4 regions of the Ruegeria sp. O5 genome follow, and region 1 is predicted to be linked to each of the others. Evidence: riboswitches for the same ligand, from Rfam matches in the RefSeq annotation. Region 1 holds a riboswitch; each other region holds the start of a gene.
The links. A riboswitch is a leader RNA that binds a small molecule or an ion and turns the genes downstream of it on or off. The one in region 1 is predicted to bind cobalamin.
Positions count from the first base shown of each region.

Region 2: another riboswitch for cobalamin. It lies ahead of ACR0M3_RS10045 (ABC transporter substrate-binding protein); the one in region 1 lies ahead of ACR0M3_RS04200 (DUF1636 family protein).
Region 3: another riboswitch for cobalamin. It lies ahead of ACR0M3_RS18590 (DUF4198 domain-containing protein); the one in region 1 lies ahead of ACR0M3_RS04200 (DUF1636 family protein).
Region 4: another riboswitch for cobalamin. It lies ahead of ACR0M3_RS16960 (hypothetical protein); the one in region 1 lies ahead of ACR0M3_RS04200 (DUF1636 family protein).

Region 1 is NZ_JBQERN010000001.1:836,578-844,087, reverse strand. Features, by position in the region: gene cobN (cobaltochelatase subunit CobN) at 1-2,260, opposite strand, end outside; gene cobW (cobalamin biosynthesis protein CobW) at 2,264-3,319, opposite strand; gene ACR0M3_RS04200 (DUF1636 family protein) at 3,324-3,698, opposite strand; cobalamin riboswitch at 3,793-3,997, opposite strand; gene ACR0M3_RS04195 (NAD(P)-dependent oxidoreductase) at 4,100-5,095, shown strand; tRNA gene ACR0M3_RS04190 (tRNA-Cys) at 5,274-5,347, opposite strand; gene ACR0M3_RS04185 (protein-L-isoaspartate O-methyltransferase family protein) at 5,572-6,225, shown strand; gene ACR0M3_RS04180 (TolC family outer membrane protein) at 6,320-7,510, shown strand, end outside.
Region 2 is NZ_JBQERN010000006.1:7,723-15,232, reverse strand. Features, by position in the region: gene ACR0M3_RS10060 (GlxA family transcriptional regulator) at 1-77, shown strand, start outside; partial or broken gene ACR0M3_RS10055 (ABC transporter ATP-binding protein) at 969-1,478, opposite strand; gene ACR0M3_RS10050 (FecCD family ABC transporter permease) at 1,475-2,524, opposite strand; gene ACR0M3_RS10045 (ABC transporter substrate-binding protein) at 2,521-3,525, opposite strand; cobalamin riboswitch at 3,679-3,871, opposite strand; gene ACR0M3_RS10040 (DUF302 domain-containing protein) at 4,574-5,431, opposite strand; gene ACR0M3_RS10035 (DUF4345 domain-containing protein) at 5,433-5,822, opposite strand; gene ACR0M3_RS10030 (arylsulfatase) at 5,949-7,510, opposite strand, start outside.
Region 3 is NZ_JBQERN010000024.1:12,608-20,117, reverse strand. Features, by position in the region: gene ACR0M3_RS18615 (hypothetical protein) at 11-226, shown strand; gene ACR0M3_RS18610 (energy-coupling factor ABC transporter ATP-binding protein) at 243-893, opposite strand; gene cbiQ (cobalt ECF transporter T component CbiQ) at 890-1,669, opposite strand; gene ACR0M3_RS18600 (cobalt ABC transporter permease) at 1,669-2,232, opposite strand; gene cbiM (cobalt transporter CbiM) at 2,229-2,840, opposite strand; gene ACR0M3_RS18590 (DUF4198 domain-containing protein) at 2,847-3,632, opposite strand; cobalamin riboswitch at 3,765-3,963, opposite strand; gene ACR0M3_RS18585 (ROK family transcriptional regulator) at 4,085-5,275, opposite strand; gene ACR0M3_RS18580 (substrate-binding domain-containing protein) at 5,465-6,484, shown strand; gene ACR0M3_RS18575 (ABC transporter permease) at 6,592-7,510, shown strand, end outside.
Region 4 is NZ_JBQERN010000018.1:8,532-16,041, forward strand. Features, by position in the region: gene ACR0M3_RS16950 (DNA polymerase III subunit gamma/tau) at 1-1,148, opposite strand, end outside; gene ACR0M3_RS16955 (protein-tyrosine phosphatase family protein) at 1,321-1,833, shown strand; gene ACR0M3_RS16960 (hypothetical protein) at 1,825-2,232, opposite strand; cobalamin riboswitch at 2,323-2,541, opposite strand; gene ACR0M3_RS16965 (alpha/beta hydrolase family protein) at 2,675-3,532, shown strand; gene rsgA (ribosome small subunit-dependent GTPase A) at 3,568-4,596, opposite strand; RNA gene ffs (signal recognition particle sRNA small type) at 4,755-4,853, opposite strand; gene ACR0M3_RS16980 (bifunctional 2',3'-cyclic-nucleotide 2'-phosphodiesterase/3'-nucleotidase) at 4,893-6,761, opposite strand; gene nudC (NAD(+) diphosphatase) at 6,945-7,510, shown strand, end outside.

The sequences.
Region 1 (7,510 bases):
CGGCCAGTTTCACGCCTTGCGTGTAGGCTGCGCGGGTGGGCACAGACCGCGGGTCGGTGGTGAACAGGTTTCGCCCGGTCGGCAGCACGTCAGAGCGGCCCCGATAGGGCGAGCCGGACGGGCCAGCCTCGATCCGCTTGCCAGCCAACGCATTGATCAGTGCCTTGCGTTCGGCATGGGCGGATGGGGCTGGGTCGAAACTGCCGATCACATCCGGAACACGCCCATAGACGTGCAGCCCGTCGCCAAACTGGCTTTCTTTGATATCGCAGACAAAGCGGTCGATGCGCGTGATTGCTTCCGCGGTGCTGGTGGCCTGGTTCAGGCCCAGATCGTGCTCCAGCCCAATGGCTTGCGCCTCATCCCGGATATCTTCCTGCAACCGGTCACGGCGTCTGGGGTCAAGGCCGTCCGCGTTTGAGAACTCGTCCAGCAGGGCTTCCAGTCGCACCATCCGGTCAGGCGTTCCGCTTTCTTTCATGGGGGGCGGGATGTGGCCCAGGGTCACCGCGCCGATCCGGCGCTTGGCCTGCGCGGCCTCACCTGGGTCGTTGACGATGAACGGGTAGATCACCGGCAGGTCACGGATCAGCGCCTCGGGCCAGCAGTCTGCTGATAGGGCGACCGATTTGCCGGGCAGCCATTCCAGTGTGCCATGCGCACCGATATGGATCAGCGCGTCCGCGCCAAGACCTTTGCGCAGCCACAAATAGAAGGCGACATAACTGTGGCGCGGGGTGCGCAAGAGGTCATGATAGTCGTCATCCCGCAGCTCAGGTGTTCCGCGTTCTGGTTGCAGTGCGACCAGTGCCTTGCCGCGTCGCAAAGCCGTGAAGTGAAACGCGCCATGAGCGAAAGTTGGGTCTTGCTCGGGATTGCCCCATACGGTGTGCAGATCGGTGCGCAGGATCTGGGGCAATTCTGCGAGTGCACTCAGATAATCCTCAAGCGGCCACGATATCCGGGCCTCCAAGAGTGTGTCGGCAATTGGTTCGCCAGCTGCTGTGTCGTAGCCTTCACCGCAAAGATCAGACAACATCGCCTCAGCCGAGGCCAGTGCGTCGAGACCGACCGCATGGGCCATTTGCCAGTCTTTGCCCGGATATGTGGACAGTACCAATGCGGGAATCTGATCTGCCTTTGGTTTGTCATTCAGGGCAAGCCAGCCCGATACCCGGTCGATGATCGCCTCGATCCGGTCCGGCTCGGCCCGATGCGCAAAACGCGAGTATTCCAGATGCGGATCGCGCTTGCCCGGCTCTTTGAAAGAGACAACGCCTGCCGATATTCGCCCGTCCACTTCGGGCAATACCACGTGCATGGCGAGGTCGGCGGGTGACAGGCCGCGTTCCGCCTCGGCCCAGGCCTTGCGTCGCGAGGTGGCGAGGGCGACCTGAAACACCGGCACATCCGCTGCGTCCAGAGGCGACGTGCCGGATGCGCCCTTGCCCGAGAATGAAGTGGCGTTGATGATCGCCGATGGTCTCAGGGCAACGACCTGTTCCCTGAGCCAGTCGGCAGCGACCGGGGCCTTGAGTGACGGGGCAAACAGACCCACCGCCTGGAGCCCGCGGGCGCGCAGGCTGCGGATCAGGGCCGCGACCGGGGCGGTGTCTGCGGATGTCAGATATGCGCGGTAGAAGGTGACAAGGATGCGTTTCGCATCGTTATCGAACGCGGAATCCACCGGGACGACACCCTGATCCGGGCACCACGCACCGCATTCGGGCAGGGTTTTTGCGCCTATCACTGGCCCGGCATAAAGCCCTGCTGCCAGCGCCATCTGGGCCAATGCGGCCTGCGCGGCGACTTCGCCGCCGGTGTCACACAGATGTGCCAGCCGCCTCAGGGTCGAGAGGGGCAGGGTCGAATACTCATCCAACCGAGTGTCTTCGCGCCCATCCGCCGGTAAAACGGCCAGAGCGATGCCTTTGGCCTGCGCCAGTGCCAGAACCTGTTGCAATCCGTAAGACCAATAGGGCACGCCACCGATCAGACGGATCAGGATGCCCTTTGCGCCTTCAAGTGTCTGTTCGACATAGGTATCGACGGACAGAGGGTGCTTCAGCGCCGCAAGATTGGCCAGCCGCATCGTGGGCATCCGCCCCTCAGGCCCGCCGCCGCGATGCCAGCCCGCCGCGAAAGCGCCCAGGTCACTGTCGGAAAAGGACAGCACAACCAGATCACCCGGGCTTTGGCCCAGATCGGTTGGGGTCTCGGTTTCCTCGAGCCCGTGGCTTTCGCGAAAGACGACGTGCATGACTTACTCGGCAACCTCGGTCACACCCACGAGGATATCACGGATTTCGGCTTCTTTGATGTCGTCATGCTCGGCAATCACGACCAGGCGCGAGCGGCGCTCTTCACCGGGCTCCCACGGGCGGTCGTATTGGTGACGAACCCGCGCGCCGACAGCCTGAACCAGCAGGCGCATCGGTTTGCCAGCGACGGCGGCATAGCCTTTGACGCGCAGGATATTCAGCTCAGTCGCAAGACGTTCGATTCTGGCTACCAGTTCCGCAGGGTCGGTCTGTTCCGGCAACTCGACGATGATGCTCTCGAAATCGTCATGCTCATGATCGTGATGGCCATCGTGATGTGACGGGCGCGCGTCCATGTCATCTTCGACGGCAGCCTCAAGGCCAAGCACGACACGTACGTCGACGACACCCTCGGCGACCTCGACAACGGGAAGCGGCCGCGGTGCCTCGGCGGCGATGATCTGTTTGGCTTTCGCGACACCTTCGGGACCTGCTAGATCGGGCTTGGTCAGCAGGATGATATCCGCGCACGAGATTTGATCTTCGAACACCTCGGACAAGGGTGTTTCGTGATCGATCGAGTCATCAGCCAGCCGTTGGGCATCCACCGCTTCAACGTTCGGAGCAAAGCGACCGGCGGCCACAGCCTCGGCATCGGCCAGCGCAATCACGCCATCAACGGTGATTTTCGAACGGATATCAGGCCAATCAAATGCTTTCAGCAGCGGTTTGGGCAGTGCAAGGCCGGATGTTTCGATCAGGATGTGATCCGGGCGCGGTTCCAGCGCCATCAGCGCCTCGATGGTCGGGATGAAATCATCAGCCACGGTGCAGCAAATGCAGCCGTTTGCCAGTTCCATGATGTTTTCCGCAGGGCAATCCGGTATCGCGCAGGATTTTAGAATGTCACCATCAACACCCACATCGCCAAACTCGTTAACAACAATCGCAAGACGCTTTCCCTGCGGGTTCTGCATCAGATGACGCACCAGCGTGGTTTTGCCCGAGCCCAGAAAGCCGGTGATCACGGTGACGGGAAGTTTTTCTAGGTTCGACATGATCTCAGCCTCCAATCGGGGGAATGCGCGAGGCGCAGTTTTTGCGGAAATGTTCAGGACGGTCGCGCCACTTCACCAGACCATCGTCTGTGGCCAGATACTTGGTCACACCATCGATGATGACATCGACGTGATCGATTTCGTTCAGGTTCTCGTAAACAAAGGTCCAGCGATCCGGCCCGCCCCGAAGAACGATGGAACAGCCCTGATCGCAGTTCGAAAGGCATTCGACAGGTTTCAGAATGATGCCATCTGGCAGGGCAGCCTGTTCCAAGGCCTTGTGCAACAATGTGCCGGGACGCTCAGCGTCATCCTCGACGGGCAGACCCCGGCGGCAAGTCGTGCAGACCAGTAGTTCTACCGGTGCGGTCTCGGTCATGTCTCTCATCCCCCCAAATCCTCTTCGCGGGGGACGGGGTTTCATGCGGGCACCACGTCTGCACATGGACCCGACACCGGAACACCCCGCCCGGTTTCAACTTCGGGTGTTGGCAGGTCTCCCGGCTTGCGGATGCCAGAGCGGTTGCTCTGTCGGATGTCCCGCCTTCCCGGCACAGGCCAGTGGCATTGGGCATCCTCTCCGGTCACGGTCGCGGGGGCGGCTGCGTTTGGCGGATGAACCGTTGACGCATTCCCTTTTCATCGGCTGTTGCCGACACCAACGTCCGGGACATGCGGCACCGCCGGCCCGCTTGTCAAGCGGTTCGCGCGCAACAAATAAGCCAAGGTGAAAAAAGCGACCTGTAGGCGTCGTTCGGCGGCATGAAGTGCGTGTTCGGTATGTGGTCGCATGACGGGAAAACGACGAACTTGGAGATGCGTCATATGAAAGTGGGATTTATCGGTCTGGGTAACGTTGGCGGCAAGCTTTCGGGATCCCTTTTGCGCAATGGCATTGACCTGACTGTGCATGACCTGAACGCAGATCTGGTGGCCGAATTTGTCGCCAAAGGCGCAAAGGCGGCAGAAGGGCCCGCCCAGCTGATGCGCGATTGCGATGCGGTGATCACCTGTCTGCCGTCTCCGGCAGCATCGGACGCAGTCATGAAGGAGATGTTGCCCGAAGTGGGCCCCGGCAAGATCTGGATGGAGATGTCGACCACAGACGAAGCCGAAGTCAAACGCCTCGGTGCCGAAGTCATTTCACGCGGCGGTGCAGCTGTGGATTGCCCGGTTTCTGGCGGGTGCCACCGTGCCGCGACGGGCAATATCTCGATCTTTGCGGGCTGTGACCGGGAAACGTTTGAACGAATTCTGCCGTTCCTGACGACAATGGGCCGCCGGGTTTTGCACACCGGCGAGCTGGGCTCGGCCTCGGTGCTGAAAGTGATGACCAACTATCTTGCCACTGCCAACCTGATTACCTGCGCCGAAGCACTGGTTACAGCAAAGGCTGCGGGGATGGATCTGAACACGACCTATGAGGCGATCAAAATCTCGTCCGGCACATCCTTCGTGCACGAAACCGAAAGTCAGGTCATCCTGAACGGGTCGCGCGATATTTCCTTCACCATGGATCTGGTGAAGAAGGATATCGGTTTGTTTCAGGAGGTCGCCGACCGCGCCGGGGTGCCGCTGGAAATAAACCCGGTGATGATCAACATCTTTAACGATGGTATCGCACGATATGGCGAACGCGAGCTTTCACCAAATATTATCAAACGGCTGGAAGAGGCAACCGGCCTGGATATCACCGCCCCGGGCTTTCCAGCCGAAATGACGGATGATGAACCGGAAGAGCCGGGATACGAGGTTGTGCCACAAGGGCGCGCCTGAGGGTAAGGCAAACACCAGACTACATCGCGCCCCGTGAACGAGCAGGGGTAGGCAGGTGTTCCGAAAAAACACGCCATATCTGGCCCGCAGTTCGACAGAATCGCGGGCCATGAACGTCTGAAAATACCAAGCGTCACACGCGCGTACTGCGGGGCCAAGTCAGCGATTAGGATGTAGTTGGAGGCGAGTACCGGAATCGAACCGGTGTACACGGATTTGCAATCCGCTGCGTCACCACTCCGCCAACTCGCCTTTTCAAGTAAAATCAAATACTTGCCGTGGTGTGACTGGGTTTTTAACAGCTTTCCTCTGGGGCGTCCAGTGGATTGCGCGCGAAATTGCCGGCAAGATCGAAATTTGCCGACGTCCACGCCCAAGGAGGTGATCAAGATTCAGGTTGCGGCAACAGGGGCGTTGCTGGAAGGTTCAGGATATGGCACAAGCCCGACATCTTTGGGAATGAGACGAGATATCCAATGACTGACTTCGCAGCCCGGCGCCGCACAATGGTTGATACACAGATCCGCCCCTCTGACGTCACCAAGTTCCCGATCATTGAGGCGATGCTGAGTGTTCCGCGGGAAAGCTTCGTGCCCGATTCTCAGCGCGAGGCGGCCTATGTGGACGGCCTGATTGATCTGGGTGACGGGCGCAGCATGCTGGAGCCGCGAACCCTGGCTAAAATGCTGGACGTGCTGAACATATCCAAGGATGAGATGGTCCTCGATATCGCTCCGGCAATGGGATATTCCACGGCTGTCACCGCGCGGATGGCTGAGTTGGTTGTGGGTGTTGAAAGCGACGAAACCCTTGCAGCCGAGGCGCAAAGCCTCTTGGCCGAAGCTGACGTGCACAACGCTATTATCCACGTCGGCGCGCTGGAGCAGGGTGTGGCAGAACACGGCCCCTATGATGCGATCATGGTGCAGGGCGGTGTCGAGCAGGTGCCCAATGCCCTGTTGGATCAACTCAAGGATCACGGTCGGATCGTGTGTCTGTTTGTCAACGGCAACCTGGGTACAGTTCGGATTGGTCGAAAAACCGGGGGCCGCGTCAGTTGGCGTGATGTGTTCAATGCCAATGCGCCGGTTCTGGAAGGTTTTTCGGCAGAGTGTGCATTTTCGCTATAGTCCGCCGATAGATTTTTCTATCACCTTGATTAGTTGAAAAGAAGGCCGCAAACTGCCTGTAGGGCAGTGTAATTTCGTTTGAGAGGATTTTGGTATGCGTGGTTCGGCGACAGGTAAGCTGGTCAGGGCGTTTGCTGTGACCGCAGGACTTGCCATGAGCGTGATGCCAGGGCGTGCAGCGTGGGCAGACAACATAACGGATGCGTTCATCGGCGCGTATAACACCAGTGGTTTGCTTGAGCAGAACCGGGCGTTGCTGCGAGCGGCGGATGAAGATGTGGCCATTGCGCTTTCCGCGTTGCGGCCAATCATCAACTGGACCGTGCAGGTCAGCCAGGATTACACCCGTTCGCGGGTCAATAACGTCGTGACGACAAACGAGCCGTCGCGGTTCTTTTCGGGCCTGACGCTGAGCCAGCTTTTGTATGATGGCGGCGCGTCGGTGCTGGGCAAGCAGTCGGCGCAGGAAACGGTGCTATCGACCCGGCAAACCCTGATCGATATCGAACAACAGGTTCTTATCCGCGCAGCAAATGCCTATCTGGGCGTCCTGTTGCAAGAAGAGACCGTGGCGATCCGCCAGAACAACGTGGATGTGTCGGCAGAGGAACTTAGGGCGTCGAATGACCGCTTCGAAGTGGGCGAAGTAACCCGGACGGACGTCGCATTGTCCGAAGCGCAGCTGGCAAGCTCTCAGGCGGATCTGGCTGTGGCACGCGGTGAATTGAGCATTGCGCAGGCCGAATACGTGAACGCGGTCGGAAAGGCACCGGGGCGAACGGCTGGTCAGCCGAGCCTGCCCAATCTGCCGCGTTCCGAAGCTGAAGCTGTGAACCTGGCGCAACGCAACCACCCGGCCATTCTGTCGGCGCAGCATCAGGTCAGGGCGTTTGATCTGGTCGTGCAGCAGCAACGGGCAAACCTTGGGCCGAATGTCAGCCTGAATGCCGATGCTGGCGTGTCCGAGCGTTATGACAACAATGACTATGTGAACGACGCCACCGTGTCGCTGAACTTCACACAACCCATCTACGCGGGTGGCCGGTTGGCGGCAAATGTCCGCCGCGCAATGGCCAGCCGGGATGCCTCGCGCGCGAATCTTCTGAACGTTCAAAAGAACATCACGCAGGGTGTGACCGACCGTTATGCGGCGTTTCAGGCGGCCAGCGCCAGTCTGAGGGCGTCAACCGAGCGCGTTAACGCCTCGCAGGTGGCGTTTGATGGCATCCGGGAAGAAGCAACTCTGGGCGCGCGAACAACTCTGGATGTATTGAATGCGCAGCAG
Region 2 (7,510 bases), on a different contig from region 1:
ATCCGGGTCATTTCTCTAGGGTGTACAGATCCAGTTTCGGCATCACGCCGCACGCGCAACGCAACAAGATCAACTGAAAAAGATGGGTTGCTGGTTCGCGCTTACCGGCGGGGGTGCCGCGATCTGTTGGCCTCGAACTGGCCTGATCTGGCACCCCCTGATCCTGCCGGGATACCCCCTCGTTAAAAACTGGACTAGTCAACAGACCGGCAGGATTACCCACCAATAAATCTCGATATAGGCATAAGTATATCAAGAACTTGTCATCCAGAGATTTGTTGTGCCCTGTTTCGTTAATCTACCGTTAATTTAAGGCTCAGATTGAGGCTTTGATTGTGGGTAATCTGCAATATCGACATGCGGTCGCCGCAATCTGTTCAACCTGATGGCGTGTCGTGATTTGTGTCAGGCCTCAGAGGTTTCCAAAAGGAATCTGTTTCACGGTTCAAAACAAGTAGTGAACATATCATTGAGGTTTGGTCGACCCACGCTCGGACAACGCGCCTGCTGATCATCTTTGAAGGCAAAAATACGAACGAATCCAATCCAGGTCAGAATCAAGACAGCATTCGACGGGCAACTTGACGGGTTGTGAGGAAACCCAAGTCAAGATTGCGCGCCGTTGGAATATGGCTTTGAGGCCGTAGATTGTACGTATCTGACATGCTGCGCTGACGACACTGATATCCTGTACGACCAGAAGCGATCGGAATCCGTCAGTCCAGATGATAGGACAGAAATCGTTCTGTCCCGCCGGCACTATACCCCCACTGTGCTTTGACACCGAAAACTTCTGAAACGGTTTCCAAAGACAGGGCATGTTCGGGCGGGCCAAGAGAGACCAGCCGCCCTTTTGACAAAACAGCCACCCGGTCACAGGCCATCGCCTGATTCAGATCGTGCAGCGCCATCACTGTCGTCACTTTTAGAATTCGAACACAGTTCAGGATCGACAGTTGGTGATGAATGTCCAGATGGTTGGTCGGTTCGTCCAAAAGCAAGAGTCCCGGTTGCTGAGCCAAAGCGCGTGCGATGTGCAGTCGCTGGCGCTCTCCTCCCGACAATGTCGCCCATTCTCTGTGTGCCATATCGGCCATTTCCACGGTTTGCAGGGCTTTGTCGACTTGCCAGGTGTCCTCGGCGCGCCACGGCCGTAAGGCCGACAGCCAGGGCGTGCGGCCCAGTTCGACCACGGATCGTGCAGTCACGCGTTCGGCCGTATCAGCCTGTTGTTCAACGATGGCAATCCGTTGGGCAATTTGTCTGCGCGACAAATGCGAAACGGGATGACCCGCTATGACGACTTTTCCTGAAACCGGACGTACCAACCCCGCCAGCAGGCGCATCAGCGTTGATTTTCCCGAACCGTTAGGTCCGACCAAAGCAAGTGTTTCGCCGGGCTCCACGACAAAGGATACGTCTGACAGCAAAGTCTTGCCGCGAACGGAATATGTCAGGTTTTGCGCCTCGATCTTCATCGGGCGCTCCTCTGGCCGCGCACCAAAATTACGGCAAAGGCAGGCGCACCGATCAGAGCGGTGACCACCCCAATCGGCAGAACCTGACCCGGGATGATGATGCGCGACACGATATCTGCGCCGATCAGGAAGACCGCTCCGATCAAGGCGGAGGTTGGGATAAGCCTGCGATGCCCCGGTCCCACAAGGAACCGGGCAGCATGAGGGATGACCAGCCCGACAAAGCCAATGGATCCGACGATAGAAACCATGACAGCTGTCGTGAGCGCGGTCGCAAAGATCAGGGTTGCCTGCACCCGACGTACCGATATGCCCAGGGAGGCCGCTGAATCAGAGCCGAAAATAAAGGCGTCCAGTGCTCTGGCGTGAAAGCGGCAAATGAGCCAACCGACAAGGGCCACCGGAATGGCCAGATACACATCCGGCCAGCGCACGCCGCTGAGGTTTCCCATCAGCCAGAACATGATCCCGCGCGCCTGATCGGCATTGGCGGATTTGGCGATGATGAAGGCCGTCAGCGCATTGAACAACTGAGACCCGGCAATTCCCGCCAGGACGATCTGTGCCGTCGCAACCCGTCCGCCCCCTGCGCCAGCGGCTCGGGCCAGCAACGCGACAAAACCAAAAGCCAAAAGCGCGCCATTGAACGCGCCAAAAGACAGCGACAAAGCCCCCCCACCCAAACCAGCGATGGTTACAGCCACGGCACCCGTCGAGGCCCCGGCAGAAATGCCCAAAATGTAAGGGTCGGCCAACGGGTTTCGCAGCAAAGCCTGCAACACGACCCCTGCGACAGCCAGACCGGCACCGCAGGACGCAGCGACCAGAGCGCGAGGAATCCGGTAGCTCCAGATAATACCCTGATCAATTGGGTCGACAGGAAAGTCCGCTCCGGCCAGCTTGTTGGCCAGAACGGAGAGAACCAAATCGGGCGACAGAGAGGTTTCCCCGATCATCGCGCCCGCAAGAACCGCCGCAATCAACAATGGCACGGTAAGGCACGCAGCCTTGAAACCCTGCCGTAAGATTGCGGCGGCCTCGTTCACAGGTTGTTTCCGATGGTATCCAGCTTCTCGGCCAGATCCTCCAGCGCCGGGATTGCGCGGATGGTGGCGTCCATGGCCTGCGCATCCATAATGACGATCCGGTCATTCTTGACCGCATCCATCTGGCTGGTCACCGGATCAGTGCGCAGGAACTCCAGCTTTTTCAGGTAGTCGTCCGCAGCAAAGCGACGGCGGTCCATCTTGGCGATAACAATCACCGTCGGATTGGCCTTGGCAATGGTTTCCCAGCCCACTGTTGGCCATTCTTCATCCGTCTCGACGACGTTGCGGATACCCAATTTACTCATCATGTATCCCGGTGCGCCTTTCTGTCCGGCCACAAACGGGTCGCTTTCCATTTCAGGAGAGGAAAACCAGAATACGGCTGACACATCGTCCAGCTTCACGGTTTGCGCCTTGGCGACGGCTGCGGCTTCGCGGGCCTTGTACTCGGCAACCAGGTCCGTGCCGCGTTCGGATACATCAAAGGCTGCCGCCAGTTCTTCGATACCCTGATACAGCGTATCGGTCGAGAACGCTTGCAGGCGGGTGCCATCGCCGCCGACTGTATTGTCTTTGCCGATGCAATCTGCAGGCATTACGTACGTTGGAATGCCCAGTTCGTGAAATTGCTCACGCGTGGCGACGATGCCCTCGGGTCCGACATGCCACTCATATTGCGCTGCGACCAGTCCCGGCCGCTTGGCAACAACGCTTTCAAAGCTGGGATCATTGTCTGCCAGACGCTCTACCTTGGCATTCACCTCGGCATATTCAGGCAGCACCTCGTTGAACCAGACCGAGGTTCCAAGAACCTGCTCGCCCAGACCCAGCGCATAAAGCACCTCGGTCGCGGCTTGGCCGACCGTGACTGACGACGTCACTGGCGCGTCAAACGTGACCGAGTGACCGCAGTTTTCGATAGTTAGGGGAAAGTTTCCTTCGGCGGCAGCGCTGGTAGCCAGCAAGGAAAGGCCAATCAGGCCAGTGCGTAGAAACATGACAATCGATCTCCATGTGTCAATGACCAGAGAACGGGTGAATGGGCATTTACCGAAGCAACAGACGCTTTACTGCCTGCCGTGAGCGCAGGGTAGAAAATAGACCGCCCGGCGCGTTTCTTCGGCAACCTCCCCGGACAACCCCGCCCGGTGTGTTTCGGTTTCATACCGGCAGGTCTCCTGACTGACGGGTCTTTGTCTGTCCTGTCTTCCCAGACCAAAATGGCCCAGTGACGGAAATGGACAGCGCTCGCCGCCTACAGTTGCGGGGGCAGTTCCGGTTGGCACCAAAAGGCACCTCGGATTCCCTCTTAGCCACATCGGGACCGGTAAAACGCGGGTACCTTAACACTTACCCTGCGGCAAGAAAAAACTCCGGGGTCTTTCCTATTTTCTCGCAAGAGCATGCACCTGCGCGTCTCAACATGGCGCTGATATCAGAAAAGCCGCTGAGAACGCGCCAAAATCCGGACCTAGATTCATAGTGTGTGATATTAGTGCAAATTGAGCATAAGCGTGCACGAATCAGTATTTTCTCGCATAGGTTGTGCAAAAAAATCTCTTAAAAACAATAGCTTAAAGAGAGACAAATTTGATGAAACACCATAACTGTGCAACGCGTGAAGCATAAGCGTGCAAGACCAAAATCAGGAGGCATAAGCGTGCAAAAGTAGAACAAAGACCAAGACCACTAGAAGTGCCGGCCCATGCCGCAAATATTGAAACAACACTAGTCCATCGCAAATTTGACGGGCTTCGGCGAGCATCGCACCTCGAAGACTTTTTCGAGAGCTACCCACTGCACCGAAATCGGATGTTGAGATGGCTCGGGTCAACTTCCGCTTTATCGGGCAAAGCTTCGCTTCTCTGCCGCGCAGCATCCCGACTGTACTACGTCAGCGATGCGCAGAAAGCGGCCTTTGCAAAGTTTAACGAACGGCCCAAAGCGTGGTAGGCCTGTTGCGTTGAGAACCGCTGAAATCAACCCAAAGCGGACGACGAAAAGATGGCCAATCGGCAAAGGTTTTTTGCGTTTTCCTAACAGCGGCTACTCAATTGCCTTGCGAAATGTCTCCGTCAGCCGTTTGTTCAAACCGTGATGAGGTTCGGCTGAAGAACCGTAGTGCAACTCCGCCAAAGCAGCGATGTCATTGAAAATGACTACGGAGCCGCCTTCTTCATTCGCGTAAACCAATAGTTTTTGGCAAAAGGCATCCAAACCAATTGCCGGAAAGTCCGCCATAGCCACACCACCGGGCGCTGGTCCGCCGAATAGCAAGAGAACAGCATCCGGCAGCTCCGTCCCCAGTTGGGACGCTTCGGCCGCAAAATCGATCTCCCCAAACCAGACTGTATCGTCCTGTCCCATCACAGCTGTCCTGACACGTTCCACTGCCTCTGGAACGCTGAGCTCAGATCGCAATTCGATGATGCCATGGTTTGCAACTAATCCTTTGGTCGGCGCTGGTGCTGCATCCAAGTCGTTCAGGACTTCGAGCAACTTGTTCTCAAATGCATTCAACGCTTGGGTATTGATTAGACCATGCCGAACTTTGAGAAACTGAGAGTCTGTGTATTCGATCTGCGGTCGACCATCCTGATCGAATGAAAGAACGCGAAAAGGAAGGTCCAGACCTGCACGTACGTTCTCCTCCAGTATAGGTGTGTTTACCTCTGGATCAGAGAAAACGAGTACACGAGATGCTGGCATTTCGACGCCTTCGGCCTTGGCCAGGCGCGCGTGATCTATCGATGCGATTGGAGCAGCTCCCGCTTCGGAAACGGCAGTCTCAAGCTCTAAGAAGTTTTCGTCCACCGCGGTCTGGACAGATGAAGATTGTGCAAAAGCGGATGCCGAAACTGATAAAGTTGCGATCATCGAGAAAACAAAGCCAGACCTCACCATTTTACCACTTCCTGTTTCCTCGTACTTTTTTCAGAGAAACCGCCGCCAGAGCTGCAAAAGCTATCTCGGCTGCAAGATAAAAGAGAAGTACCCCGTTCGGAACTCCATCGATAAGGATGCTTAGTATGCGCCCAACGGCCAGTCCTGACATAAACAAAAATAGAACCCACAGCGCGGGGCGTTGTAACTCTGGTTTCGAAGCAGCCGCCAACCAAAACAGAGCGTTTGCCAGGTAAAGACCCATAATCGCTCGGAACACGTGGGTTTGGTTCGTCCCTTCCACCGGAAATCTCAGCAAAACTGGGATCGAACGGCCGGGCATCAGACCGTATGATAACGCAATTGGCACGAGGCCGACGGCAGCAAGCAGAAGGACTAATCTAGCACTCATGGAGGACTCCTTCTCGTAGAGGTTTCGCTTTTTGCGAAATTCCTAGTCGGTTATTTTGGGCATCCGATGATCCGAGCCGGATGCCCACGCTGCGGTGGGAAAGGCGTATTGGTTGCCTCGCTTCCTCTACTGAGAGATGCCGCCTTCGGTTGATGTCTGTTCTTCAACATGGTCTTGATTGGCGACCGGCTTCCCGCGCGGAGGGAACTCCTCGAAAGTAGCGAGATGTGCCTGCACTAGACGGGCGGCTGGACCGAATGCCCACATTTTCTCGCCCATCCAGCGGACGTACATCCCGCTTTCATCCGCAGCTTTCTCATAAGGATCGCGGCGAAGGTTGAAAAGCAAGGGGGCGACCAACTCTTCCTTCGGGCCTGACCAGCCATGGTTTTGAACGACAAAGTGCGCTTTCCAATCGTTGTAGCGTACTGCTTGGAGGTCCGTACCCTGATAGTAGATCAGCTCGCGGCGATTGCTCTCTTTATCCTCACCTGTCAGGTAAGTTAGTTGGTTGTAGCCATCGAGATGCACTTTATAGCCTTCATATCCCTCTAGGAGCTTTTCTCTTAGATCTGTCGGACCTCCAGCCGCAGCTACAAATGTTGGCATCCAGTCCATTCCGCTGAAGATGCCATTCAAGACTTGACCTTCTGGAATTTTGCCCGGCCAGCGAATAATCGCAGGAACTCTAAAGCCACCTTCCCAAGTAGTACCCTTTTCCCCATGAAACGGTGTCGTACCACCATCAGGCCACGTCAGTGTTTCCGGGCCATTGTCTGCGGTGAACATCACTATGGTATTATCGGCGACTCCCAGATCCTCAAGGTGGCTGAGAACGTTACCAACGTTGTTGTCCAACTCCTTCATGACAACATCCTGAAGTCCGCGCCCATTGCCCAACATAGCTTCGTATTCGGGGCTGAGGTGGGTCCAGACGTGTGCACGGGCTGGAGCCATCCAGACAAAAAACGGAGTGTCCGACTCTACTGCACGAGAAATGAAGTCTTTCGTGTAAGATGTCACTTCGTCATCCAAAGTCTTTTGGCGCTCAGGAGGCGCAGGCCCGTCATCAATAATGCGCTGCTTCCCGACTTTTCCAAATCGCGGGTCGACTGTTTCGTCTACCTCCTCTGTTGCAAATGAATGAATGATGTTGCGAGGCGCAAATTGCGCGTTGAATTCTGGGTCGTCTGGCCAATCCGGATCAGACGTATATTCCATAGCATTCAAGTGATAGAGCCAACCCCAATACTCGTCGAAACCTTTTGCAGTCGGTAGGAACTCATTGAGGTCGCCTAGATGGTTTTTTCCGAACTGCCCCGTCGTATACCCCAACTTTTTCAGGAACATCGGAAGCGTTGGGTCATCTGGGTTTAAACCTACCGGATCTCCCGGCAGTCCAACCGTGTGCATACCAGTCCGTATTGGCAATTGTCCGGTCATGAAAGCTGATCGACCGGCAGTACAACTTGGCTCGGCATAATAATCTGTGAGACGAGCACCCTCAGAGGAGAGGCGATCCAAGTTCGGCGTCTCGATGCTTTTGACACCTCCGTGGTAAACGCCGACGCTCGCCCAACCTACGTCATCTGCCATGATGACAAGAATGTTGGGCGGGGTATGTTCGTCGGCCCAAGCTCCAGTGAAAGCAAAGCAGACGGCACCCGTTACTGAGATAAGCTTGTTCA
Region 3 (7,510 bases), on a different contig from region 1:
GAGGGGCGCCATGCAAAACCCCGAACGTTTCGAAAAATTCTACTTTGCCAAAGTTGGCATGGGCGAAGCCTGCGGTTGCGCCGAGCGCATCATCGACGTTTTCGAGTTCAACCGAAAAGGTGGCGCGCAATCAAAACACCCGGTGAAACAGGACCGGCGCAGACGTCTGTCGTTTCGGGCATGGGCGGTCAGATATGGGCTTATGAGCCGGAAGCGGCAGGGCTGAACCCGGATTGGTCCTGTCAGACAGCAACCAGTTTTCCGTCTCGCAAATCCAGCGCATCCGGTGCCAGTTCAGCACGGAAGGCCGGGGAATGGCTGACAAGAAGGATCGCTTGCGGCAATTCCCGGAGGATTTCCAGCAGCCGGGCCTCGTTCCGTGGGTCCAGCGCGTTGGTGGGTTCATCAAGCAGCAGAACCTCGGGCTCCATCGCCAGAACGGTCGCCAGCGTAACCAGCCGTTTTTCACCCCCTGACAATTTGTGGGTGATGCGGTTCTTCAGATGCATCAGGTCCAGATCACTCAATACGTTTTCAACGATAGCAAGCGCTTCGTCGCGCGTTCTGCCCAGGTTGAGCGGGCCAAAGGCGATATCCTCGGCGACGGTCGGGCAGAACAGTTGATCATCCGCATCCTGAAACACAAGCCCCACCCGGCGGCGTACGTCGTGAAAATCGGCCTCTTGCACCCTTTGCTGACCAAAAATCGTGACCGTGCCGGACCGTGGGCGCTGCAAGCCAAGCGTGATGCGCAGCAAGGTCGATTTTCCCGCCCCGTTCGGACCCGTCAGCGACAGGCGTTGACCGGCGGACAGGCTGAGGCTGGCACCGTCCAGAACGGGTGGCTGACCAGGGTAGGCAAAGCAGATATCTTCAAGCGCAATCAGTGTCATGCCAAATCCAGTATGATCAGACCCGCGCAAAGGGCACCAAGACCTGCGGCAAAAACGATGTCCCTTCGGGTCAGGGCAAAGTCCTGAAGCAGCAGCATACGGCCTGAAAACCCCCGGCATTTCATCGCATCAAGTATGCGTTCGGATCTTTCGATCGCGCGCACCAGCATCATGCCCACGAGATAGCCAAAACTACGATAGGTGTGCCAGTTTGTTGCCGGGCGAAAACCGCGTACCTTCATGGCCGCGCGCAGGCGCAGGTATTCTTCCCGCAGAACCTCGATATAGCGGATGGTGAACATCAGAAGGTGAACCAGCTTTTCGGGGCAGCGCAGGCGGTGCAGGGCGTGGCCAAGCGTGACCGGCTCCATCGTGCCGACCAGCACCATCAGGGACAGGATGACCGCGTTGGCCGTCAAGGCGATCTCGACCGCTTTCCAGAAACCCTGCCAGCTTGCGGGAAACCCCCAGAGCGTGAACATCGGGTCGCCGGGCATGGAGAATGGCAACAGCACCAGCATGAAAAGGATGAACCCATCCATCATGGCCATGCGTTTCAACGTTTTCCGCCAGGGCAGACGCGACGCGGCAAGAAGCGAAAGGGACACCGCCAAAGCCGCGCACAGCGCTGTCAGCGAGGACACCGCGACAGTCACCACCGCGAAGACAACCGCCATGACGATCCGCATCCTTGGATCAAGCGGGTTGATCGCGCCGCGCCGCTGCGCGCCCGCTTTGATCAGCGTGCTTTCCTGTTGCCCCAGAACGTGCGCCATCAGGCCGCCAGCTTGCGGCGTGCCGCAAAGTAAAAGCCCAGACCAAACAGACCGACGATATATCCGATCCCACCCAGAACAGTTTGCAGGTCATTTTGTTCGCGGTAAGCCGCTATTTCCCGACGCAGCGGGCGCAGCTCATCCCGCACGGCCCTGGCAATGACCTGTTGTTGTTCATCGCTGAGCACCGCCGCTGTCTGGGCAGGTGCGTTTGTCGGCGCGGTGTCGGGTTCCGCTTCAACGCCCATGATCCGGGCGACATCCGCAGCGGGCATGGTGACCTCGGCCACATGCCCGGCACCAAGGTTTGCAAAGAAAGTATGGGCCACCGGCGCGTTTGGCGTGTAGATAAAGAACCCGTCTGCATCTGTTACGATACGGCCCAGCTCGGCTCCGTCCGGGCCGTTGACGATGACCTCGGCCCCGCTTGCCATGTCACCATTGGAAAAGCCGATTTCGCCTTCGATGGCGTCACCGGATTCAAACACTCCGGCTATGACCTTATGCGCCAAGGCAGGTGCGGGTGCGCAGCACAGCGCCAGAATGATCGCCAGGTACCTCACGCGGCCGCTCCTTTGACAAACAGCTCGGGCTTGACCTTGCGCGCCAGCAAAACCGCGAACCCGGTCAGGATCGCCTCAATCGCCATGACAGGAATATGTGCAAAGAAAACAAGCTTGGCCGCTGGCAGGAATGCATCCCCGGACAAGGCCAGTGAAAACGCAACCATGCCGGTTGTAGCGGCGATGGCAAAGGCACCGCCGACCCCGCCCCATATCGCACCTTGCAGAGGTGAGCCATGGGCGATCAGGCGGCCAAAGATCAGCCCGGCCAAAACCGCGGGCAACGCGATGTTCAGGGTGTTGATCCCCAATACCGTCAACCCGCCAAAGCCAAAGAAGACGGCCTGCAGCAAAAGCCCGACGAACAGGGCCGGGAATGCGGCCCAGCCCAGCAAAAGCCCGGCCATTCCGTTGAGGATCAGATGCACTGACGAAGGGCCAATCGGCACATGGATCAGCGATGCCACGAAAAAGCTGGCAGACAGCACCCCCGCAGTGGGGATGCGATCAAGATCCAGCGACCTGAGGCCCATGGCAATTCCACCCGCAGCAGCGACGGCTCCGCCGATCACGACCGGGTTGGACAAGGCTCCGTCAACGATGTGCATCTACGGTTACTCCAAATCCCAGGCGCGGATCCAGATGACCGCGTCCTGGCTTAGTTCTTTGCCGTTGTGTTTGGTCACGGGACCGGCGCCGAGTGCGGCAAATCCCCAATATCCGGCTTTTGGAACGCCAAACGTGAAATACCCGTTATCATCCGAAGTTGCGACCAATGCACCACCCGGCATCGGCGAGACCGACGGGGCGGAAGCGGCCGCGCTTTCCATGTCCGGTTCTGCGGCCATGTACTCGATCTCGATCTCGGCACCCGCAACCGGTTGGCCTTCGGCCATAACCCGACCTGTAAACGTCGAACCCGCGATGATGTTGGTTGGTTTGTTGAGCGGGATGATCTCAACCGGCAGGCCCACCGGGTTCATCCAGTCGGTCGGCAGTTCATTGCGGTTCAGGAATGCCTTGGCGATCTGCTGGATATAGATATCCTCGGATTCCTCATAATAGGGCTGGGGAACAGTAACCAACACATAGTCGCCCGACCGTTTGACGGGAACATAACCCTTGAATGCCGCGCCTTCGTTTTCGCCGCCGGTGAAACGTACGGGTTCCAGGGTATCCAGCAGATCGGTTTTCTGACCGTTGTGGATCACGTAGAATTCCTGCGGCTTGTCCAGATCCATGACATGCCCGTTCGAGAACGGATGCCAAAAGATCAGCTTGACCGGAACATTCCCCGGTGCGTCGATCATGGTGTCAGCGGTGTATTCCAGCAGGAAATGCGCATTTGCCATCGCTGGAAGCGCCATCGCCACAGCGGCTGCGGAAAGCAGCTTGGTCATCAATAGTCGTCCTTGTCCCATCGCACCAACCCCGGTACGAGATGCGTTTTGACTGCGGGGACGTCCAAGCTAAGCTGCTTTTTCAAGCATCCTGCTCCGACGCACATCCCGTCGCCGATTAGGAGTGCCCTTGTCAAAGGCACATGTCCGGCAGGTATCCTGACTTGCGGGTCAAAGCGTTGGGCTGGCCTTCCCGGATTAACACCAGTGGCACTTCAGCCCTGCTCGCCGCTTACAGTTGCGGGTGCAGTTGCGGAATTGGGCCAAAGCCCGCACCGCATTCCCTATTGATTCCAGAGCACGCCCCGGAACCGGACATGCCGAGCGGCTTGCCAGACTTCTTCGGCATCCGTCAACGATCAATTGCGCTGGCTGTCAAAAAGTTTAGCGGGCGATGCCCTTTTTCCGACGGATCCGCTTTGGATGCAGGTCAGGGTTTTTCGGGAATGAACCTACCCTTCGAGCAGGTATCTTTCCGACAATGGCAAACTGGCCGCCCCCAATGAGCGGGCATCCGGGCCTGCCGTCCCCACCTGCACCAAGGGCCGTTCAAGCCCGGTCAGGTTCATGTCTGATAGCTTGACCTCGACCAATTCCACCAGCCGCGCCTTGATGCCTGTGGGCATCCAGCCATCAATCTTGACAGATTCGAAGTCGATCAGGCTGCAAGACGAGACGATGGCATGTGCGATCCCGTGCGCCGCCTGTTTCAACCAGTTCTCAAGGTGGGTTTCCGGTATGTCCCAATGCTGTGTCGTTTCCCAGATTGAGCCGGCTGTTTCGGCATTCCCACCAACTGCGCGCTCCAGCACATAAAGACTGGCGACATCTATCAATGGTTTTACTCCGCCTGCGTCGTCCGGCACAGGCAATGGACCAAGCGCACCGGCATTTCCCCGCCCCGAAAAGATGGAGCCGTTCAGAACCACTCCACCCCCGATGAAGAAGCCGACATAGAAATACAGGAAATCTCGTGGACCTTCCGCAGGGCCAAAGACCAGCTCGGCACCGCAGGCGGCCGTTGCGTCGTTCTGCAGGAATACCGGCAAGTCATAGCTTGCGGCCAGCGCGCCTTTCAGGTCCGCGTCACGCCACGGATCCATTTTCTCCTGCGGAACCTGCAATGTCTGCGCCCAGTCCCAAAGGTAGAACGGCATCGCAATCCCAAGACCCGCGATCCGGCTGCGCGCCTCGGGCGACAGTGACGCCATCACTTTGTCGAGGCTTTCTTTGGAAAAGCTCAATGTCGCCTCGGGTGTCGGAAAATCATAAGTCCGCCGCTCACGGTGCCTGACATTGCCAAGGAAATCCGTCAGCACCAATTCGGTACTGCGCCGCCCGACTTTGAGCCCAAAGAAATAAGCGCCATCCGGGTTCAGGCGCATGGGAACCGAGGGCTGTCCGACTTTTCCCCGGATCGGTTCGCCCCGCAGAAGCAGCCCATCGGTTTCCAACTGGCGCATGATGACCGAGACCGTCTGCGCCGACAGCCCGGTCATCCGCGCGATTTCAGATTTTGCGAGGGCCTGATGGCGCCGGACCAGTGACAGGACAAGCCGTTCATTTCGGGCCCGCATTCCACTTTGGTTGGTGCCGCGCATATCTGGCTCGCGTACGCCAGTGGTATTGTCCAAAGAGTTCATTGCAGACACGGCCATCCCCTTCATGACGACAATGTTGAAACCCTTCCTTTCTGTCAATAATAATTAAGAGTGATTTATTTATTGACTCGAAATTCGAATCTTGTGATGGTTTTCACGTTCGATCGGGCCGGTTTTCGCCCGATCAAACGTATGCCCGGACGGGCATTGGGAAAACTGGGAGGACTACCGATGAAACTTGCGAAACTTGCAGGCGCCACGGCGCTGGCGGTTACGGCCATGGCAAGCAGTGCAATGGCCGAAGGTGAAACCGTTTGCCTGATCACCAAGACGGATACCAACCCTTTCTTTGTTAAAATGAGAGAGGGTGCGACCGCCAAAGCCGAAGAGCTTGGCATGACGCTGAAGGCCTTTGCCGGCAAAGTCGACGGAGACCACGAAACTCAGGTTCAGGCCATTGAAACCTGCATTCTGGATGGCGCAAAGGGTATCCTGCTGACCGCGTCGGATACGTCGTCCATCGTTCCGGCGGTGCAGCAGGCCCGCGATGCCGGGCTGCTGGTGATTGCGCTGGACACCCCGCTTGAGCCTATCGACTCGGCCGACGCGACCTTTGCCACCGACAATTTCCTTGCGGGGCTTCTGATCGGACAATGGGCAAAAGCCACTCTGGGAGATGCGGCAAACGACGCCAAAATCGCCACGTTGGACCTTGCGGTCAGCCAGCCCACTGTGGACGTGCTTCGCAATCAGGGGTTCCTGCAGGGGTTCGGTGTTGATCTGGCCGATCCGAACGTGATCGGCGATGAAGACGACCCGCGTCTTGTTGGCAGCGATGTCACCGCTGGCAACGAAGAAGGCGGCCGCCGCGCGATGGAAAACCTGCTGGCCAAAGATCCGATGATCAACGTGGTGCACACCATCAACGAACCGGCGGCAGCGGGCGCTTACGAGGCGCTCAAGGCTATCGGACGCGAGAATGACGTGCTGATCGTTTCCGTCGATGGCGGTTGCCCCGGCGTGCAGAACGTGGCGGACGGGGTCATCGGCGCAACATCCCAGCAATACCCGTTGCTGATGGCATCGCTGGGCGTTGAGGCTGTCAAGAAATGGGCGGACGAAGGGACGAAACCCGAGAACACACCCGGTAAGGACTTTTTTGACACTGGCGTGGCGCTTGTGACGGATAAGGCCGCCGACGGCGTCGAGTCCATCTCGGTTCAGGAAGGCATGGACCTCTGCTGGGGTTAAGCTGAACGTGTGGAAGGCCGCAGCGCGGCCTTCCACTTATCAAAACCACCCACACGCCTGAAACCTTGCTAAAGTCGTCATAAACCTGACGCTTTGGGGGAAGTTCCATGTCCGATTCTTCACGACAAGCCGACGATTTCGAAACCGCCGCAAAGGGCAGCCCTGAGCAAGTTGCCGAATTTGACGATCACCAACGCGGATTTGTCGGAACGGTTCAGCATTTTCTGCATGTGAACCCGTCGCTGGTCCCGCTGATCGTCCTTGTCGCTGCAATCGTCATCTTTGGTGTCTTGCTGGGCCCCAAGTTCTTTTCGCCCTTTGCGCTGACATTGATCCTGCAACAGGTTCAGATCGTCGGGATCGTGGCGGCGGCCCAAAGCCTTGTGATCCTGACCGCAGGCATCGACCTGAGTGTTGGGGCCATCATGGTGATGTCGTCGGTTGTGATGGGGCAATTCACTTTCCGCTATGGAATGCCACCTTCGGTTGCGATTGTGTGCGGCCTTGCTGTTGGCTCGGCAATCGGGGCCTTGAACGGGTTTCTGGTCAGTCGCATCAAGCTGCCGCCTTTCATCGTCACTCTTGGCATGTGGCAGATCGTTCTTGCGGCGAATTTTCTTTATTCACAAAACGAAACGATCCGGTCGCAGGAGATCGAGGAACACGCCGCCATCCTGCAACTGTTTGGTGCCAAGTTTAACGTGGGCGGGGCGGTGTTTACAGTCGGGGTGGTCTTCATGCTGGCGCTGATCCTCGTCCTTGCATATGCGTTGCGGCACACGGCCTGGGGCAGGCATGTCTATGCCGTCGGAGATGACCCCGAAGCGGCAGAACTGTCTGGTGTCAACGTGCACCGTACGCTGATATCCGTCTACATGCTGTCCGGGCTGATCTGCGCCTTTGCGGGCTGGGCCCTGATTGGCCGGATCGGGTCGGTTTCGCCAACCTCGGGCCAGCTGGCCAATATCGAAAGCATTACCGCGGTCGTGATCGGGGGGATATCTCTGTTTGGCGGACGCGGGTCTA
Region 4 (7,510 bases), on a different contig from region 1:
TTGATCAGCTCTTCGGGGCTGGGCAAATCGGCGACATGCGTCAGTCGGATAACAGCCATTTCGGCGGCCATCATCGCGTTGGGCGCGGCAGAGACTTCCTCCAGCGCCTTCAGCAGCATTTGCCACATCCGGGTCAGAACCCGCATCGGCAAGGCCTCGGCCATGTGCTGGCCCCGTGTGCGTTCGTCGGGGGAAACTGTCGGGTCTTCGGCCGCGTCAGGTGTGATCTTTACGACAGACACCCAATGCGTGATTTCGGCCAGATCGCGCAGCACGGCCAGAGGATCTGCACCTTCCGCATATTGACCGCTCAGTTCAGTGAGCGCCCCTGCCGCGTCACCACGCAGGATCATGTCCATCAGGTCCAGAACCCGTCCACGATCGGCCAGACCCAGCATCGCACGGACCTGATCCGCCGTCGTCTCACCGGCTCCGTGCGAGATTGCCTGATCCAGCAGTGAGGTCGCGTCGCGGGCCGATCCTTCTGCGGCGCGGGTGATCAACGCCAGCGCATCGTCGGCGATCTGCGCGCTCTCCGCCCCGGCGATCTTGCGCAGCAGGCCGATCATGTCTTCGGGCTCGATCCGGCGCAGGTCAAAGCGCTGACACCGCGACAGAACCGTGACCGGCACTTTGCGAATCTCGGTGGTCGCGAAGATGAATTTCACATGTGCGGGCGGTTCCTCGAGCGTCTTGAGCAGCGCGTTGAATGCGCTGGTCGAGAGCATGTGAACCTCGTCGATGATGTAGATCTTGTAGCGTGCACTGGCGGCGCGATAGCGGACACTGTCGATGATCTCGCGGATATCGTTGACGCCGGTACGGCTGGCCGCATCCATTTCCATCACATCGACATGGCGACCTTCCATGATTGCGACGCAATGCTCGCACTGACCGCAAGGCTCGGTTGTCGGCCCTCCGGTTCCATCCGGCCCGATGCAGTTCATGCCTTTGGCGATGATCCGCGCCGTGGTGGTTTTTCCCGTTCCGCGAATGCCGGTCATGATAAAGGCCTGCGCAATCCGGTCGGCCTCGAAGGCGTTTTTTAGGGTGCGCACCATAGCATCTTGACCCACCAGGTCGGCAAAGGTTTCCGGGCGGTATTTGCGGGCGAGAACCTGATAGGCGGGGCTGGGCGTGTCTGTCATGTCTTCTCGCTCGGATTCGGTGCTTCGGCACAGCGTAGTGGCGGCGGCAGTCCGCGTCCACTGTGGGGCGCGATGATTTTTTGTTTCAGAAACGGGCTGGTTTCCAACTAAACTGGTCCAGCGGATTTAATGACTCATTTCTTAAAGAGTATCTTGGGGGAGGACGCACTTCATGTCGCAGCTGGTCATTTTTGCTCTGCAGGTCGGAGGCGGAACGCTTGCCCTTACTTCAATGCCCGGGCGTGGCGGGGATTACGTCGGCGATCTGGATATGATTGCGGCTTGGAAACCGGGCCTTGTGATTTCAATGACGACGGATGTTGAAATGCTTCAGGATGGCGCGCAGCACTTTGGCAGCGACATCCAAAGCCGTGCCAGCCGGTGGGTTCACCTGCCGATCGAAGATTTTGGAGCACCGACGCAGGCGGTTCAGAAGGCCTGGCCAGAGGTCAGCGCCACGGCCCGACATGCGCTGTCGGGCGGTGGCCGGGTTCTTGTGCATTGCCGTGGGGGGTGCGGCAGATCCGGGATGATTGTTCTGCGACTGATGGTTGAATGCGGTGAACGCGCCAGCGACGCACTGGACCGCCTGCGGGCCGTGCGCCCCTGCGCTGTCGAAACCGATGCGCAGCTGGCCTGGGCGTCCCGGATCACCCCGGCACAGGTGGAAGTGGGATCAAGCTGACAGCTGCTGGGGTGCGTAGCCGGTTTTCCGGGGCCGGATCGTTGAAACCTCGATCATGGCGCAAGGCGGGTTCGCGACAATGCCCGAGGGCAGCGTGCTGAATGTAGGTCCGAAGATCAAATCGGCATAGGCATCAAGGTCCCGAATTGCCGTATCAGGGTGCGCCCCGCAGAAAACGCGAACGCTGTCGGATCGCGCTCGGATCGTTGCCATGCACCCTTCCGCGCAATGTGACAGCGCGCTGTTGCCTTCAAATTCGAAATCTTCGCTGGTGGCCGAAACCGCCTGCGCCATGGCTTCGGAAATCGAGCGGGCCAGTCGCGCCAAAGCCGGGCAGGTATTGCCCGTCCGCTGGCACACAGTTGCGCTGTATTCGTGTGACTTTGTCTTCCAGATCATCCTGCGCCCTCCGCGCGTGGTGGGCTGGATATTGGGGCAGGTGGGACAGCATCTCGCTGTCAGGACCTGCCCGGACACCCCGCCCGAGTTTCGGTTTCAGTTCCGATGGCAGGTCTCCTGACTTGCGGGTCATTGCTCTGCCGACCTTCCCAGCCCGTGGGCCAGTGGTATTTCGGCATTACTTACCGCTTACAGTTGCGGGGGCAGTCGCGGACTTGGTTGATATCTGTGTGACCAGACAAACCGCACCGTGTTCCCTTTTCATCCCGACCTCTTGTGGGGGCCGGAAACCATCACACAACCGCTAGCGCCTGATCGCGTTCCGAGTCAAGCCGATCTTTAGGCCGGACGTTTGGTCATGCTGGATGCGGTTTACCTTCCGGCTTAGTGTCGTCGGCATCGAAGGCAGGCAAACCGATTTTTTCAGCGAAAGCCGGGGATCATGTTGGATACGGAACAGACAGTGTTGATCGAAGATTTCCGCTTTCCGTCCGGGTCTGTGACCTTGTCGGCGCGGCTGTACCGGCCAGTGGGTGAGCCGGACACGGTTATCGTGCTGAACAGTGCCACGGGTGTGCCGCGTGACTATTATCAACACTTCGCACGATGGCTTGCTACCGAGCGGGGGATAGCTTGCCTGACCTATGACTATCGGGACTACGGGCTTTCTTTGGTCGGCCGCCTGAAAGACGCAACTGCAACTATGGCGGATTGGGCGTTGATCGATATGCCTGCGGCGCGGGCCGAGATGCGCAGGCGGTTTCCTAAGGCGCAGCAGTGGACCATCGGCCATTCGGTCGGTGCGATGCTGGGGCCAGTGCAGCCGGATATCGACCAGATCGACCGCATGATCGGTGTGTGTTCGGGGCTGGTGACTTTGAAAGATCACCCATGGCCCTATCGGGGGTTGGCAGGGCTGTTCTGGTATGGCCATGCACCGTTGATGGTACGGGCGCTTGGGTATCTGCCCGGCAAAGCAATCGGGTTTGGTTCGGACCTGCCCGCCTCGGTCTACTGGCAATGGCGCAAATGGTGTACAGCTCCTCTTAGCTACGTTCCCGAGATCGGGCAGAATTTGCCTGATGCGCATTGGGGCAGTTCTGGAACACCTGTGGATCTGTTCACCTTCGAAGATGACCAGATGGCTCCGCCCGAGGCAGTTTGGCGCCTTGCCGATCTGTACGGCCCCGAGGCCAGACGCCACCTTCTGAAGCCTGCCGAATTCGGACTGCCGGAAATAGGCCATATCGGAGCATTTGCCCGTCGCAATGCAGCGGTCTGGCCGCGCCTGATCGCCTGATCAGACGCGACGCAGGTTTTCCTAACACCTTGCGGTTATGGCCGTTTGCGAAGCTTCTTGTCCTGCATGACACCGCGCACCATCTTGCCGAACGCCTTGTCCCGCGCCCGCGATTGGGCAACGGTTTCCGAGTTTCGCTGATCTTCGCGCCGCAGCTTGCGCCAACGGTCCAGCCGGGTCGGGTCAAGTACGCCTTCGCCGATTGCGTTCTGCACGGCACAGCCGGGCTCGGTCTCGTGCTGACAATCCGAAAAGCGACAGCTTTGGCCAAGCTCCGTGATGTCCGAGAACACGTTGTCGATCCCGTCCTGAGCGTCCAGCAAACGCAATGCGCGCATTCCCGGCGTGTCGATCAGCCAGCCACCGTTACCCATCCTGTGCAACGCGCGCACCGTTGTCGTGTGTCTGCCCCGCGCGTCGTCTTCGCGAATTCCAGACGTGGCGAGGTTTTGATCCGTCATGGCGTTACTGAGCGTCGTTTTACCCACGCCCGACGACCCGACCAGCGCGCCGGTCTGGCCTTTGGGGCACCATGCCAGAACCTTTTCGACATCTGCCGGGTCCAGCGCATTGACCGCCAGCACCGACAGAAAAGGGTCCAGAGATTGCACTTGTCCCGAGAAACTGCCGGGGTCATCCGACTGGTCAGCTTTCGTCAGGACAACGACCGGATAACATCCGGCCTGATGCGCCAGCGCCAGATAACGTTCCAGTCGGGGAAGGTTGAAGTCCGCATTGCACGAGCTGACGATGAACAAAACATCGACATTGGCGGCAATCAGTTGGGTTGCGGCACCTGTACCGGCAGCTCTGCGTTGCAGCAGGCTGCGCCGGTCCAGAAGGTGGCGCACGCGGTATTCGGCGTCCGCAAGAACCCAATCCCCGACGGCATATGAACCGGTCGGATTATCCGGTGTCAGCAAAGGGATTTCACCATTCGGGCTCAGCCCGATCAGACGGTCCCGATGAACCGATGCGATACGAAAGGGCGTGTCAGAAGGAAAAGCCGCGTGTTGCGCGGCAAAGTGAGAGGACCATCCCAGGTCCGAAAGCGTATAAGACATTTATCTGCCTGTTTTCAGAAACAGCAATGCCAACGGATGGCAATCGCGCATCCGCAGGTCGTGTGTTCAGGCAGTCCGGTGATTCCGGTGAATCAGAACCAGTCTGCCCGAAGGGTTTTCACTACAATCATAAAGCCCTCCTGCGGCTGTGGTTCACGAAGTGAGAGGTTGGACATCGACCCAAGCGGGGCTCGTTGTGGCTGCTTCCTTCCGGACCTGACCAGGTTGGCGAGGCGCTCGCCCGCGCCAACCTCTCGAGTCCGGATATAGGGAAGGCATCGGGAAAAGACAACCCATCAGAGCGTCAGGCGAATGCGTTCAAATCCCCTGCCATCCGAGCCCAGCGACACGGGATCGAACCTGTGCAACTCATCCAGATATTTCAGGGCACCCGGACCTGTACGAAGAATTGTTGTCACGCCCCGTTGCGGCATCAGCGAGAACGGGTAGGGCTGCGTGGCGATTGGATCGGGCGGAAGGTGCTGCGCCAGGTAATCCTGCACAAGGTCCTTGATGCTCAGCGGTGGCAGGCTGATCAGATCAGACGTTGTCGCATGCGGAAAATGCCCGCCTCCGCTGGCGCGGTAATTGTTCAGCGCCATAACGAACATCTGCTCCGGTCGTACGGGACGGCCTGCATATGTCAGATCGCTGATCCGCTTTTGGTCGGGGCGGATTATTTTCCCCTGCGCATCGTAACGAGGCGGCCGCGTGGGATCGATCTGATAAGACAGTCCAAACACGATGTCGAAATTGTATCCGGCCCGTTCAGGGTTGATCAGCTCGGGTTCGGAACCGGGCTTTAACTGGTTGAATACGCTGGCCGACATCTCCAACCAGTCCAGCAAATGCGCGCCGCTGATCCGGATTGCACGCAACTCGTTGGGAAACACATGCAGATCCGCGACATGGCGCAAACATATTTCTCCGGCGGGTACCTCGGTATAATGGCGCGGGCCTGAGCGTCCGCCGGATTTGGCGGGCGAAACAACCGACAAAATCGGCAGATCGGCCAGGTCTGGTCCCTGCAAAAACGGGCGCAGTGCGGCGGCTTGCGCCGCAGCTACGAGGGTCAGCCCGCGATCCGGCGCACAGCAACTGAAATAGCTGTGCAATGTATCCGGGATATGTGCCACCGGTGCGGCAACGGATTGACGGGTCATACGATGTGCCACCTCACACAAGCCCGCAATTTCACTGTCTTCCCCGACGGCTGTGCCGTTGCTGATAACCGGTCGCAGTTCGACGCGGTAATCCCGGATTTGCACTTTGCCGTCCGGCCCGGCGGTCACGGCCAAATCGATAACCCCCAGGTAAGAGCCCGCTGATCCCGGCATGACAACGGGTGTTCCATGTACCAGCCCCGTCAGGTGATCGACCATCGGGGTATTGGCATGGCCCTCTCCTGGAAGTGTCAGGTGAGTGTGCCCGGCCACAATGGCATCGATGCCTTTGATCGCGGCCAAGGGTATCACGGCGTTTTCCATCCCTGCCACCGGTTCGTTGCCCCCAAGGCCGGAATGAGCAAGCGCCACGATGATATCACACCCCTCGTCGCGCAATGTCTGCGTCAGGGACTTTGCCGCAACCAGGATATCCTCGACGACGATATCGTCATCCAGATTATGCGCCTCCCAACAGGCCGTTTGCGGCGGAAGAACCGAGAAGATGCCGATGCGAACGGGAATGTCTTCACCGTTCAAAGATACAGTGCGGTCCAGAACGGTGTATCGCTGCCAGAGCTGTGGGCCGCGCGTGCGATACAGGTTGCTGCAAACGACCGGACAGGGGGCTTGCGTCAGGATGTTGCCCAATGACACCAGCCCGAACCCGAAATCATGGTTGCCCAGCCCGATCGCGTCATAATCCAGGGCTTCGAACGCCTTCATCATCGGATGGGCAGTGCCACTCTTTGCCGCCCAATCGCCCATTGGGGTTCCCTGCAACGAATCCCCGTTGTCAAACATCAGCACCAGCGCGTCCTTGGCCTCTTGTCGGGCAGCGCGGATCAGGCTGGCAGTGCGCGTTAATCCAACCGTCTGGTCTGGCGTGTCAGTGTAATAGTCAAAACCGGTGAGGTTCATATGCAGGTCGGTTGTGGCCAGAATGCGAATTTTCCCAATGTCACCAATGGGCTGTACCTGCGTCGAGGAGGGGATCTTCACTTTGAGTATTCTGCTATTGAATGTGTGTATTGATTAAATCCATCAAAATTCACTCTAGATGATTTTTCCGAGGCCACCATGCGGCTTTTCAGCGGCAGGGTGGTGGATTTTCTATCCCTGAATAGCCATTGCAACACGGGCTGAGACGTGGCAGCCCTGTGCGCAAGATCAAAAGGAAATCCAATGAAAAACGCAGAGCAGGTAACCTTCGGCGGTTCGGGCCTTGACCGGGCGGCGCAGTATCGCGGAGATGCGGACAAGCTGACCGAGGCGATGCACAACCCGGCCGCCCGCTGTATCTTGCTGTGGCGTGGAAAACTGCTGGTACAGGGTGAGGGGCTGGACCAGCTTGCCATGATCCCAATGACGCATCCGCTGATCAGCAATGGTCCCGGCGGCGTCATTGAATCCCCGGTGTTTTTGGGTCTGAGCGCCGACAGCGCCCCCGTGTTTGCCGTTGATATTTCCGCATGGACAGCCGAGGGGCTGGATCTGACCAGTCTGGGCGCCTTCGTGGACAAGTCCGAACAACAACACCCGGATTTACCGCAAGGCCACGTGTTTGCCGAACTGCGCCGGATCATGACACGGCTGTCGGCGCGCGACGCGGAACTGGCGGCCACGTCTAAGGCAATAATCGGCTGGCATGAAACACATCGCTATTGCGCCCGATGCGGTGCCGCCAGCGAGGTGTCGCAAGGGGGATGGCAGCGCAGTTGCCTGTCCTGTGGCGGGCAACACTTTCCGCG